3 regions of the Chryseobacterium subflavum genome follow, and region 2 is predicted to be linked to each of the others. Evidence: riboswitches for the same ligand, from Rfam matches in the RefSeq annotation. Region 2 holds a riboswitch; each other region holds the start of a gene.
The links. Region 2 has a riboswitch for cobalamin ahead of AC0INN_RS12860 (TonB-dependent receptor plug domain-containing protein). Riboswitches for the same ligand answer to the same signal wherever they lie in the genome.
Positions count from the first base shown of each region.

Region 1: linked by a shared signal. The riboswitch ahead of metE (5-methyltetrahydropteroyltriglutamate--homocysteine S-methyltransferase) and the one ahead of AC0INN_RS12860 (TonB-dependent receptor plug domain-containing protein) in region 2 are both predicted to bind cobalamin.
Region 3: linked by a shared signal. The riboswitch ahead of AC0INN_RS14725 (TonB-dependent receptor plug domain-containing protein) and the one ahead of AC0INN_RS12860 (TonB-dependent receptor plug domain-containing protein) in region 2 are both predicted to bind cobalamin.

Region 1 covers NZ_JBVTMR010000001.1:1,755,391-1,758,674, reverse strand. The annotation lists gene metE (5-methyltetrahydropteroyltriglutamate--homocysteine S-methyltransferase) at 1-1,554, opposite strand, end outside; cobalamin riboswitch at 1,813-1,998, opposite strand; gene AC0INN_RS07740 (Lrp/AsnC family transcriptional regulator) at 2,153-2,614, shown strand; gene AC0INN_RS07735 (Crp/Fnr family transcriptional regulator) at 2,628-3,161, opposite strand; gene AC0INN_RS07730 (VOC family protein) at 3,175-3,284, opposite strand, start outside.
Region 2 covers NZ_JBVTMR010000002.1:786,845-790,128, reverse strand. The annotation lists gene AC0INN_RS12860 (TonB-dependent receptor plug domain-containing protein) at 1-1,550, opposite strand, end outside; cobalamin riboswitch at 1,663-1,846, opposite strand; gene AC0INN_RS12855 (transporter) at 1,947-2,900, opposite strand; gene AC0INN_RS12850 (cytochrome-c peroxidase) at 2,914-3,284, opposite strand, start outside.
Region 3 covers NZ_JBVTMR010000003.1:273,895-277,178, forward strand. The annotation lists gene namA (NADPH dehydrogenase NamA) at 1-181, opposite strand, end outside; gene AC0INN_RS14720 (cytidine deaminase) at 289-771, shown strand; cobalamin riboswitch at 877-1,052, shown strand; gene AC0INN_RS14725 (TonB-dependent receptor plug domain-containing protein) at 1,086-2,933, shown strand; gene AC0INN_RS14730 (DUF5074 domain-containing protein) at 2,945-3,284, shown strand, end outside.

The sequences.
Region 1 (3,284 bases), on a different contig from region 2:
CCATCCGTTTTGAGTAAATGCAAATCCTGCGAGCTGTTCCCCAAAATACTCGACCATATCGTTGCGTTCAAATTCTCCATGTACCAATACATCAATTCCGATTTCCTCTTGCCATTGGATGGTTCTCTGTGTTTCTTCTTTAAGCAGCTGATCATATTTCTGGGCGGTAAGATCTCCTTTCTTGAATTGAGCTCTCCAGCTTCTTACTTCTTTGGTTTGAGGAAAGGACCCAATTGTTGTTGTTGGAAATAAAGGAAGCTCCAATGCGTTCTGCTGTGCTTCTTTTCTCACATTAAAAGGACTGTTTCTCTGTGCGTCACTTTCTGTAGTTACGGTAACACGGTTTTTCACATCCTGATTGTGAATTAGTGTTGAAACTTTTCGGTTTTCAATAGCTTTTTTATTTTCAGCTAATTCCTGTAAAGTATTGTAATCCGGGTTTTCTGAAGCTAATTTTTTTAAGGTAACAATTTCATAAACTTTTTGCCTGGCGAAAGCCATCCATTGTTTGATCTCCGGAGATAGTATATTTTCATTTTTCTCCAGGTCAAGATCGAAAGGAGAATGAAGTAATGAACATGACGGTGCAATGAAAACTCTTTCAGAACCTAATGCTGCAATAGCTTTTTTGATGAAAACCAGAGACTGATTGAAATCGTTTTTCCAGATATTTCTTCCGTCTACGACTCCTAATGAGAGGATTAATGTTTCAGGAATTGCATTGATGACCTCATCCAATTGTTCCGGGGCTCTTACCAGATCAATGTGTAGTGCATCAACAGGTAGAGTAGTGGCCAATGAAAGGTTATCTTTTAACCCATCAAAATAGGTGGTCACAATAAATTTAAGGTTCGGAAACTGTTTGGCAATTTCAGCATAAATGTTCTGGTAAACTTCTTTTGCTTTCTGATCAAGGTCTAGTGCTAAAAACGGCTCATCCAGCTGAATCCATTCTGCTCCGTTGTTTTCAAGCTCTTTTAAGATCTCAACGTAAACCGGAAGCAGATTTTGTGCTAAATCCAATTTATCAAAACCTTCTTCTTTTTCTTTTCCTAATAATAAATAGGTTACCAATCCAAGGATAACAGGCTTTGTATGAATTCCTGCTTCCTTCGCTTCAATAAACTCATTAACGATTTTATGGGAGAATAATTTGAATTGCTGATCTTTTTGGAATTCTGGAACGATATAATGATAATTGGTATCAAACCATTTTGTCATTTCCATGGCTGTAATATCGTGCCCTTCTTTCTGATAACCTCTGGCCATAGCAAAGTAAAGATCTAGCTCATTTGGTGTAATATCCTGATAACGGGAAGGAATAGCTCCAACAGACAATGTCATGTCCAATACCTGATCATAAAAAGAAAAGTCATTGGATGGAATCAGATCAATTCCGGCTTCTTGTTGTAGTTCCCAGTTTTGCTTTCTGATCTTTTTTCCTGCCTCTAAAAGTTCCTGTAACGATGTTTTACCTGCCCAATATAGTTCGCAGGCTTTTTTAAGTTCTCTGTTGCTACCGATTCGCGGATAGCCAAGGATGTGTGTTTGCATTTTCTTTAAACTTTTAATTAAATTTTGGTTTTAAAAGTTCTTATAATGCTTCATAACGCAATCGGGAAATAGTTTTTAGCAATAGAGAAGATACAATATAGACGTAATTTTCCCAGTGAAGAGTAGATTGTTAGGTAACCTGAAATTAATTTTCATAAAAAACATTACGTTTAAACTCAAATAAATTCTGAGTTAAAACCCAATCCAATACGTTCAAAAGTATCATCTGTATGACCAAAAGCTTCAGACCGCGAAAGCATTGTCAATTCGGGACAGGCAGGTCTCCTGACTTGTAACAGTTTTTGTCATCCTTCCCGCTTGTGGCAGTGGATATTCAGGGACAAAAACCTCTGTTGTGTTACTTACAGTTGCGCGACAGCTCGTGATTTTCACACGATTCCCTATTAATCTACCTTAAGTAAAACCTTTTCCGTTTGATGAAGTATGTTAAAGAACAAAATAGGGTGTAAAGGTATTAATTTAAGATGTTTAATTGGCTTAAATGCAAAAATTAAGTATATTGTTTTGTTTAAATTGAATTTGTAAGTTATTTATTCTGTAAATTTGGAAATATAAATCGAAAAAAGAATATTATCCTGTGGAAAGACTAGACGATAAAGACCTTCAATTGTTAAGAATCCTTCAAAAAAATGCAAAATTGACCGTTAAAGAATTGGCAAAGGAAATTAACCTTTCTCCATCTCCTGTTTTTGAGCGTGTTAAAAGGTTGGAGCAGGAGGGTTATATCAAACATTATGCGGCTGTCCTGGAAGCCGAGAAACTGAATCGTGGTTTTACAGTTTTCTGTCAGGTTAAATTAAAGATCCACGACAGGTCTGTGGGAAATGAGTTTGTACAGGAAATTACACTGATAGACGAAGTGGCGGAATGCTATAATATTTCAGGCGATTTTGATTTCCTTCTCAAAGTTCAGGTACGCGATATGAAACACTACCAGGATTTTGTATTTAATAAATTAGGTTCCGTCGACTCGATAGGAAGCACACACAGTACTTTTGTAATGGCAGAAGTGAAGAATAACCATGGAGTTACTATATAGAGCAGATCTCTTACTAGATTTTTTTTCCTCTGATCCTGCTTAATGATACAGAAGTGATACCAAGATAAGATGCAATATAATACTGAGGAACCCGGCGGAAAATCTCGGGGGATTGCTTTATAAGCTCATTATATCTTTCCTCTGCAGAATCTTTTATACGGGAAATAAAGAGCTTCTGATATTTAAGTAAGCGTTCCTGTAGATAGCTGTAATAAAGTTCCTTGCTGTCCGGATTATTTTCAATTATTTGTCTGAAATCCTCAATAGAAGTGCTATATACAGTACAGGGTTCTATCGTTTCGATATTATAAATACTTGGAGAATTATAAAACAGACTTTCCCACGACGAAATAAAGTTTCCTTCAAACAAAAATTGAAATGTAATTTCCTTACCGTCATTATTAAGCCAACCTCTGGCAACTCCTTTTTTGAGATAGTAAAATTTACGCGCCATCTTACCTTCTTCCGTTAGCAAGGTTTTGTTGGGTAATTCTTCCTGTTCGAAATTACTAAGGATTTTAGCCAAGGCGTTTTTATCTGGGGACATGCTCAAGAAGATTTTAAATATAATTACTCACTTCAATCAGGTTCTGATCAGGATCCCGGAAGTAGACGGACCTTATTTTGCCTGTTGCTCCGGTTCTGATAACAATACCCTCGATGATTTCGA
Region 2 (3,284 bases):
TTGGTTGTGGGCACTGCAATGATCTTATTTTCCACTTTGTTATAATACCCGTCTGCCTTGAAGTAAATACTTTTCAGAACCTGATGGTTATAAGTCTTCTGATAAGTAAAACCTACGTCATATTGATTGGTAAATTCAGGTTTAAGAAAAACATTCCCGATCATGGTATAGTACAGGTCATTGAAAGTCGGCATTCTAAAAATCCTTTTATAAAATGCTCTCACTGTTAAATTCTTAAAGGCCAGTGGCTGGTAACTCAAAAATGCAGAGGGTGTCCATTCACTCTTATCCGGCGACTTGGAATTACGTTCAACATTCTCCCGAATAAAAGTGCCTAAAACACTTCCAAGAAACTTAAACCGGTTCCATTGGTAAGTGGTTGCAAAAGCAACCAATGAGGTATAACGCGTGGGAAATGAGAAAAGCTTAAGATCGGAATCCAGATTATTATACTGGAAATCAACATTAGCACTAACATCCCAGTTTGGTGTAATTGAGTAAATATTGGAAGATGATAAATATAATTCTCTCTGGATATATGTATTATCCGTTTTTAAAGCCGTTTCAGCTACATTTACCGTATCCATATACCGGGTATAGTCGTAGGCAAATTTAGCTTTGAGCTGAGTCTCAAATTTTGGAAATATTTTTTTCCTTAGGTGAGCCTGAACAAAATAATTTCTATCAAGTAATTTTTGTCCTTTCGGATCAAAACCATTATTCACAATTGCTGAGGGAATCCCACGATCTGAAATATATCCGTAGCCCCGGACATTCCAGTCTCCATTATTCAGATTTCCCTGCAGGCTGGTCTCAAATCTTTTGGCAGTAATATAAGAATCATATCTTGTTGCAATTGTATCATTGGCTATAGTACCATCGGGGTGTTTTTTCTGGTATTTGTATTTATATTGTCCGTCACTCTGTATAAATTCGGAGCTGAAACTTGCGGAAATTTTATCTGAAAGCTTTTGCTCCAATCGAAATGACGGGTTGAAAAGATCGATTGAACTGTTTTTTATTCTAAGTACAAGATTCGTTTTTTTATTTCCGGAAAAATAAGGAGTCTTGGGTTGGAGATAAATTGAGCCGGAAGATCCAAAATCTTTTGCAGGCTGAAAGATCTCACTTTTCTGTCCGTTGTATAATGAAATTTCTCCGATATCATCCAGCGAAAACTTTCCCAGATCGATGACCCCGTTTTGTGCGTTTCCCAATTGAATCCCATCATAGAAAACACCGACATGCTGGCTACCCATGCTTCGGATATTAACCGTTTTCAATCCGCCAATTCCACCGTAATCCTTGATCTGTACTCCCGAAAAATAGCGTAATGCATCGGCTACGGACTGGCTGTTCAACCTTTCCAGCTGTTCTCCTGAAAGAGTTTGAGCGGGAAGAATTTCTTTAAAATCTTTTTTATAAATGGTAACCGGAAGGATCCCTTTTTCCTTTATACTATCTCTTGACTGAGAAAAATAAAGCTGGTTAATTAGCACAAGGATTGTGATAATTATTTTTTTAGTTGTAAAAGTAAATTTCGGTTCCATTAGCTCATTGAGAATAATCTTGACACTAATGGATATAAGAAAGCAGCAATAACATTGTACAGCCATAGCTGCACAGAAGCATTGTTGTCCTTAGCTTTATTCCACGAAAGCATCAAACTTAAATCTTCTGGCAGGTCTTCTGACTTACTCCATTTTTGAAATCCTTCCCATTAAAAACAGTGGATATATACATCAAAAATTTTGGTTTAGAGTTTACAGCAGCGGGTCTGTTCCGGATTTACACCGGATTCCCTTTTAAAAGCCTTTTACAGCTCACCAGATTCCGGCAAAGATAGAAAATTCTTCTTAGAAACAATATTATACTTAATAAAATGATTTTCAACAGAATAAAAACAAACATTCCGTTACATGAGTAACGGAATGTTCATTTGATTTTTATATCCCAAAGTTAATAAACACACTGAATCTGGATTTAGCTTCAATGTTTCCACCCGCTAGGTTTGAATAGGCAGGAAGCATCAGTTCACTACCCAGGCTCCATTTACTATAGGAAAGTTCAAAGCCTAATTTTCCATATAAAGCACTTCCGGCAGTATCCGGTAAGGCTTCATCAAATTGCTTATTCCTATCATATACTTCTCCCTGTAATCCGGCTTTCCCGGAAAAGATCATTTTTTTGTCCGCATAAAGCTGATAAAATCCGGTAGCTGCATAGTTCCATTGGTTTCCAAACTGATAATACTTCTTATTTTCACCTTTAACAGTATAATCCGTATTAACAATTACCGCAACTTTGTTCTTTTGGTATTTATAATTCACAACCATCTGATAATCCCAGCTTCCTGTTCCCAATTGGAAACTCGGATTCACTCCCGTAATTCCTTTTTCATCAAATCTTCCTAACGGAACTTTTATTCCTAATCCTCCATTTAATTGGTGAGATGCATCTTTAGAATTGATCAGCTGATAAATACCCATTACATTCAGATCCCCTATTCCATTAATTCTGATGTCTCCCTGCATTGTTTTTTTTTCATGAAACTGAAAAGGGAGACTCACGTAAGCACTCAGCTTTTTCGTAATGGGAACTTTTCCCCATAACTGGATGGTATTGAAGTACTGATCCTGGGTGAGATCATTCACAAAAAGGTTTTCTTTGGCTTTATAATGCTGTGCAAAATATTTTATTCCTATAAATTGAGGATTAAGCAAAGACTCAAATCCTGATGATCCATTTCCTGCAGCACAGCCACAAGCATCACAATCATCATCAAAAAATTTGCTGGGGTTAAAGCTATTTTCAGGAATATACAAACTGTCTCTTATGGGTTCTGCATAGGCTATTTGGCATAAAAATAAACCCAATACTATTAAAAAAATGTTTTTCATGTTTGATTAAAATTTATTCTGAGAATTTTGGGTTGGTAACAAAGTCTTTATCAGATAGAGTTTTCAGGAAAGCAATAATGGACTGCTTCTCCGCATTGTTCATCGTGAGTCCGATATGTCCGTTTTGTTTAAGCAGCGGATCAAGGTTAGGATTGTCCTCTACATTATCCGAGTAAAAATTAAGAACAGCATCCAGGGTATAGAATCTCCCGTCATGCATATAAGGTGCTGTATATTCCACATTCCTTAAGCTGGGTACCCGGAATTTCATCCAATCTACCTGATCCAATGTTACCCTGTAACGCCCGGCATCCTTAAACTGACTATTGTAATACATTCCTGTATTGCGGAAACTTTCATCCGTAAACAATTCTCCGCTATGGC
Region 3 (3,284 bases), on a different contig from region 2:
GGGGTTCAACACCCGTTGCTTCAATCATTATCAGTCCGGTACCACCTTGTGATCTGCTTCCGTAATGTACGAAATGAAAGTCATTAGCCATTCCGTTTTCACTTGAATACATACACATAGGTGACATAACCCATCGGTTAGAGAGTTTAATATTTCTGAATTGTATCGGAGTATATAACATTGTCTATTAATTTTTGAATTTTACTAATGAAGAGGAAATAATCCCGGGTTGCCCACGTGATTAAAAAGAACTAATTTTACCTCCCCTTTTTAGGCTCCAATAAATATATGAAAAAAGATATACAGATCGGCTACGAATATTTTAAAAATAGCTCTGAACTGAACGATATAGAAAAAAAACTTTTCGAAAGAGCAAAACAAGCCCGCGAAAATGCTTATGCCCCTTATTCCCAATTTTTGGTCGGGTGCTCCGTATTACTTGAAAACGGAGAAATATTTTCCGGTAACAATCAGGAAAATGCAGCTTTTCCATCCGGACTTTGTGCTGAAAGAACAGCTCTATTCTGGATAGGTGCAAATTTCCCTGAGGAAAAGATCAAAAAGATTTTTATCGTAGGAGGCCCTAAAGAATCTTCTGAAAAAACACCACCGATTCCCCCGTGTGGCGCCTGCAGACAAAGTCTTATTGAATACGAAACAAAACAAAAAGAAAATATTGATCTTTATTTTTCCAGTATGAATGACGAAATCGTTAAGGTAAATTCGATTAAAGATCTATTGCCATTTTACTTTGACTCGACGTTCTTGTAATCGTGAAACTCTCAATTCTGAGGTTCTGGGAATCGTTATTTTTTCTGCAGACCATTGTTTTGATTACAAATTAACAGATACGACTGAGATTTCTTTTTAAAAACTTATCTTTGCAAAAATTTTGGTTTTCAAGCTATTGAAATAATAGGGAATTGGGTGAAAATCCCAGACTGTCCCCGCAACTGTAGATCGCAATTAAAATTTCTATAAGAAACCACTGTGAAAACGGGAAGGTATAGAAATGCGAAAGTCAGGAGACCTGCCAAAATGATAATATCAAAAATATATTGCTTTCGGTGGAAAAGTAAAATAGTATGAAAAAAACCTTAGTACTGCTTTTATCGTTATCTGCTTATTTTCTTTGTCTGGGACAAGAGAAAGCAATCGATACCGTTTATATTTTTGACAACCAGATGAACAAGGTAAAACTTTTTCATAAGGTTACTCCAATTACTCCTCAGGATGCTGAAAAGAATTCCACGAATCTTTCAGAACTTTTACGTTTCCAATCCAGTATTTATATCAAGGAAAACGGACGAGGTGCAGTTTCTTCGCCTTCGTTCAGAGGAACCTCTGCTCCACAGACAGCCTTTGTTTGGAATGGAATCAATATCAATTCGATATTTCTTGGTCAGGGAGACATTAATAATATTCCTCTTTTCGGATATGATGAGATCGGAGTGAAAGCCGGTGGCGGAAGTGTAATATACGGGAGTGGTGCAATCGGCGGGAGTATACATCTCAATAATAATCTGGGTTTCAATAAAAGTTTTAAAGCCTCCCTGTATTCTGAGGGTGGATCATTTGGTACTTTTAATAATTTCGGAACGGCCTCCTACAGCAATGAAAAGCTGAGTTTTAAAGTCTCAGGAAATCATTCGATCAGTCAGAATGATTATAAAGTCGAAGAAAAAAACTATATTAATAGAAACGGCAAATACTTTAACAGTACCTTTAATGTTGGAATCTCCTATAAAATTGCGAGACATCAGACGATCTCATGGCAAAGTCAGTTTTTTGACTCGACACAGAATTATCCGATTTTTGTAGAGAATGGCAACCGTACAAAATACGAGACACAAAGCACCAGAAGCTTACTTTCCTGGGATATTACTAAAAATAAATTTTCAAATAGCTTAAAAGCTGCTTACACAGAAGAAAATTTCCAATATTTTGGCAATTACAATGCTCCGAAGACCAGTGGTTCAACAGGGAAAAATTATATCTTTAAAAATGATTTTAATTATTTCATCGTACCTGAACTTAATGTCAACATCATCACCGAATTCCAGGTAAACAAAGGTGAGGGGTATCAGCCTGATCTCCAAGGTGTAAAAACTGAAGGAATTGGTAATGTAAGTAGAAATGTAGGCTCTTTAGCGGGGTTAATACGATATTTTCCGACGAAAGATCTGCGTTTTGAAGCTGGTGTTAAAAAGGATTTTGTAGAGAATATAAGTTCGCCATTGCTTTACTCATTCTCGGGAAAATGGAGTCCGGTACAATGGTATAATCTTGGAGTAAATGTATCCAGAAATTTCAGATTTCCAACATTCAATGATCTGTATTGGAATCCCGGAGGAAATCCAAACCTAAAACCGGAAAGGTCTTACCAGATGGATATGGACCATGAGTTTAAATGGGGTAATATTAAACTTGCATTAAGTCCGTATTATCTTTATATATCGGATAATATAGTGTGGTTGCCGACAGCTTACGGATATTGGTCCCCAGTTAATATCAATAAAGTGAAGTCTTATGGTTTAGAATCACAGATTACTTTTGATAAACAGCTTAAAGAACACCATTTTAGATTTAATATAGGATATACACTTGCAAAATCCATCAATCAGGAAACTAAAAAGCAAATGATGTATGTCCCTCTCCATAAGGTTTTTGGAAATTTTGATTATCAGTATTCTTTCCTAAAACTTTATGTTCAGGGAGTTTTTAATGGTCTTACATACACTACAACAGATGAAAAAAGAGAAGATGCTATAGATTCTTATTTCGTCATGAACACGGGTGTATCAGCAACGATCTTAAAAAAATATGTCTTAGGTTTTAAAATCAATAATTTAACCAATACTGTTTATGAAACGGTGTCTTATTATCCGATGCCAAAACGTAATTACAGTATTTCCGCAACGATAAATTTTTAATAAAAAATAACATGAAAATAACTAGACTTTTACAACTTTTATTTGCTGTAGTACTACTTTTCAATATTTCCTGTAGTACTGATAGCGATAATACTTTGCCTGTAGTAACTTATGAAAACGGATATTTAATTTCGAACGAAGGAAATTTCGGAAAGCCAAATGCAGAAGTAACTTTCGTTTCAAGAGACTTAACTTTTAGTCAAAACAGCATCTTTTCCAAAAATAATAATGGAAACCAATTGGGTGATGTTTTACAAGCTATGGCATTCAACGGGGATAAAGCGTATCTCTTGTTAAACAACTCAAATAAAATCCAGGTAGTAAATCGATATACTTTTAAAAGTGCAGGTG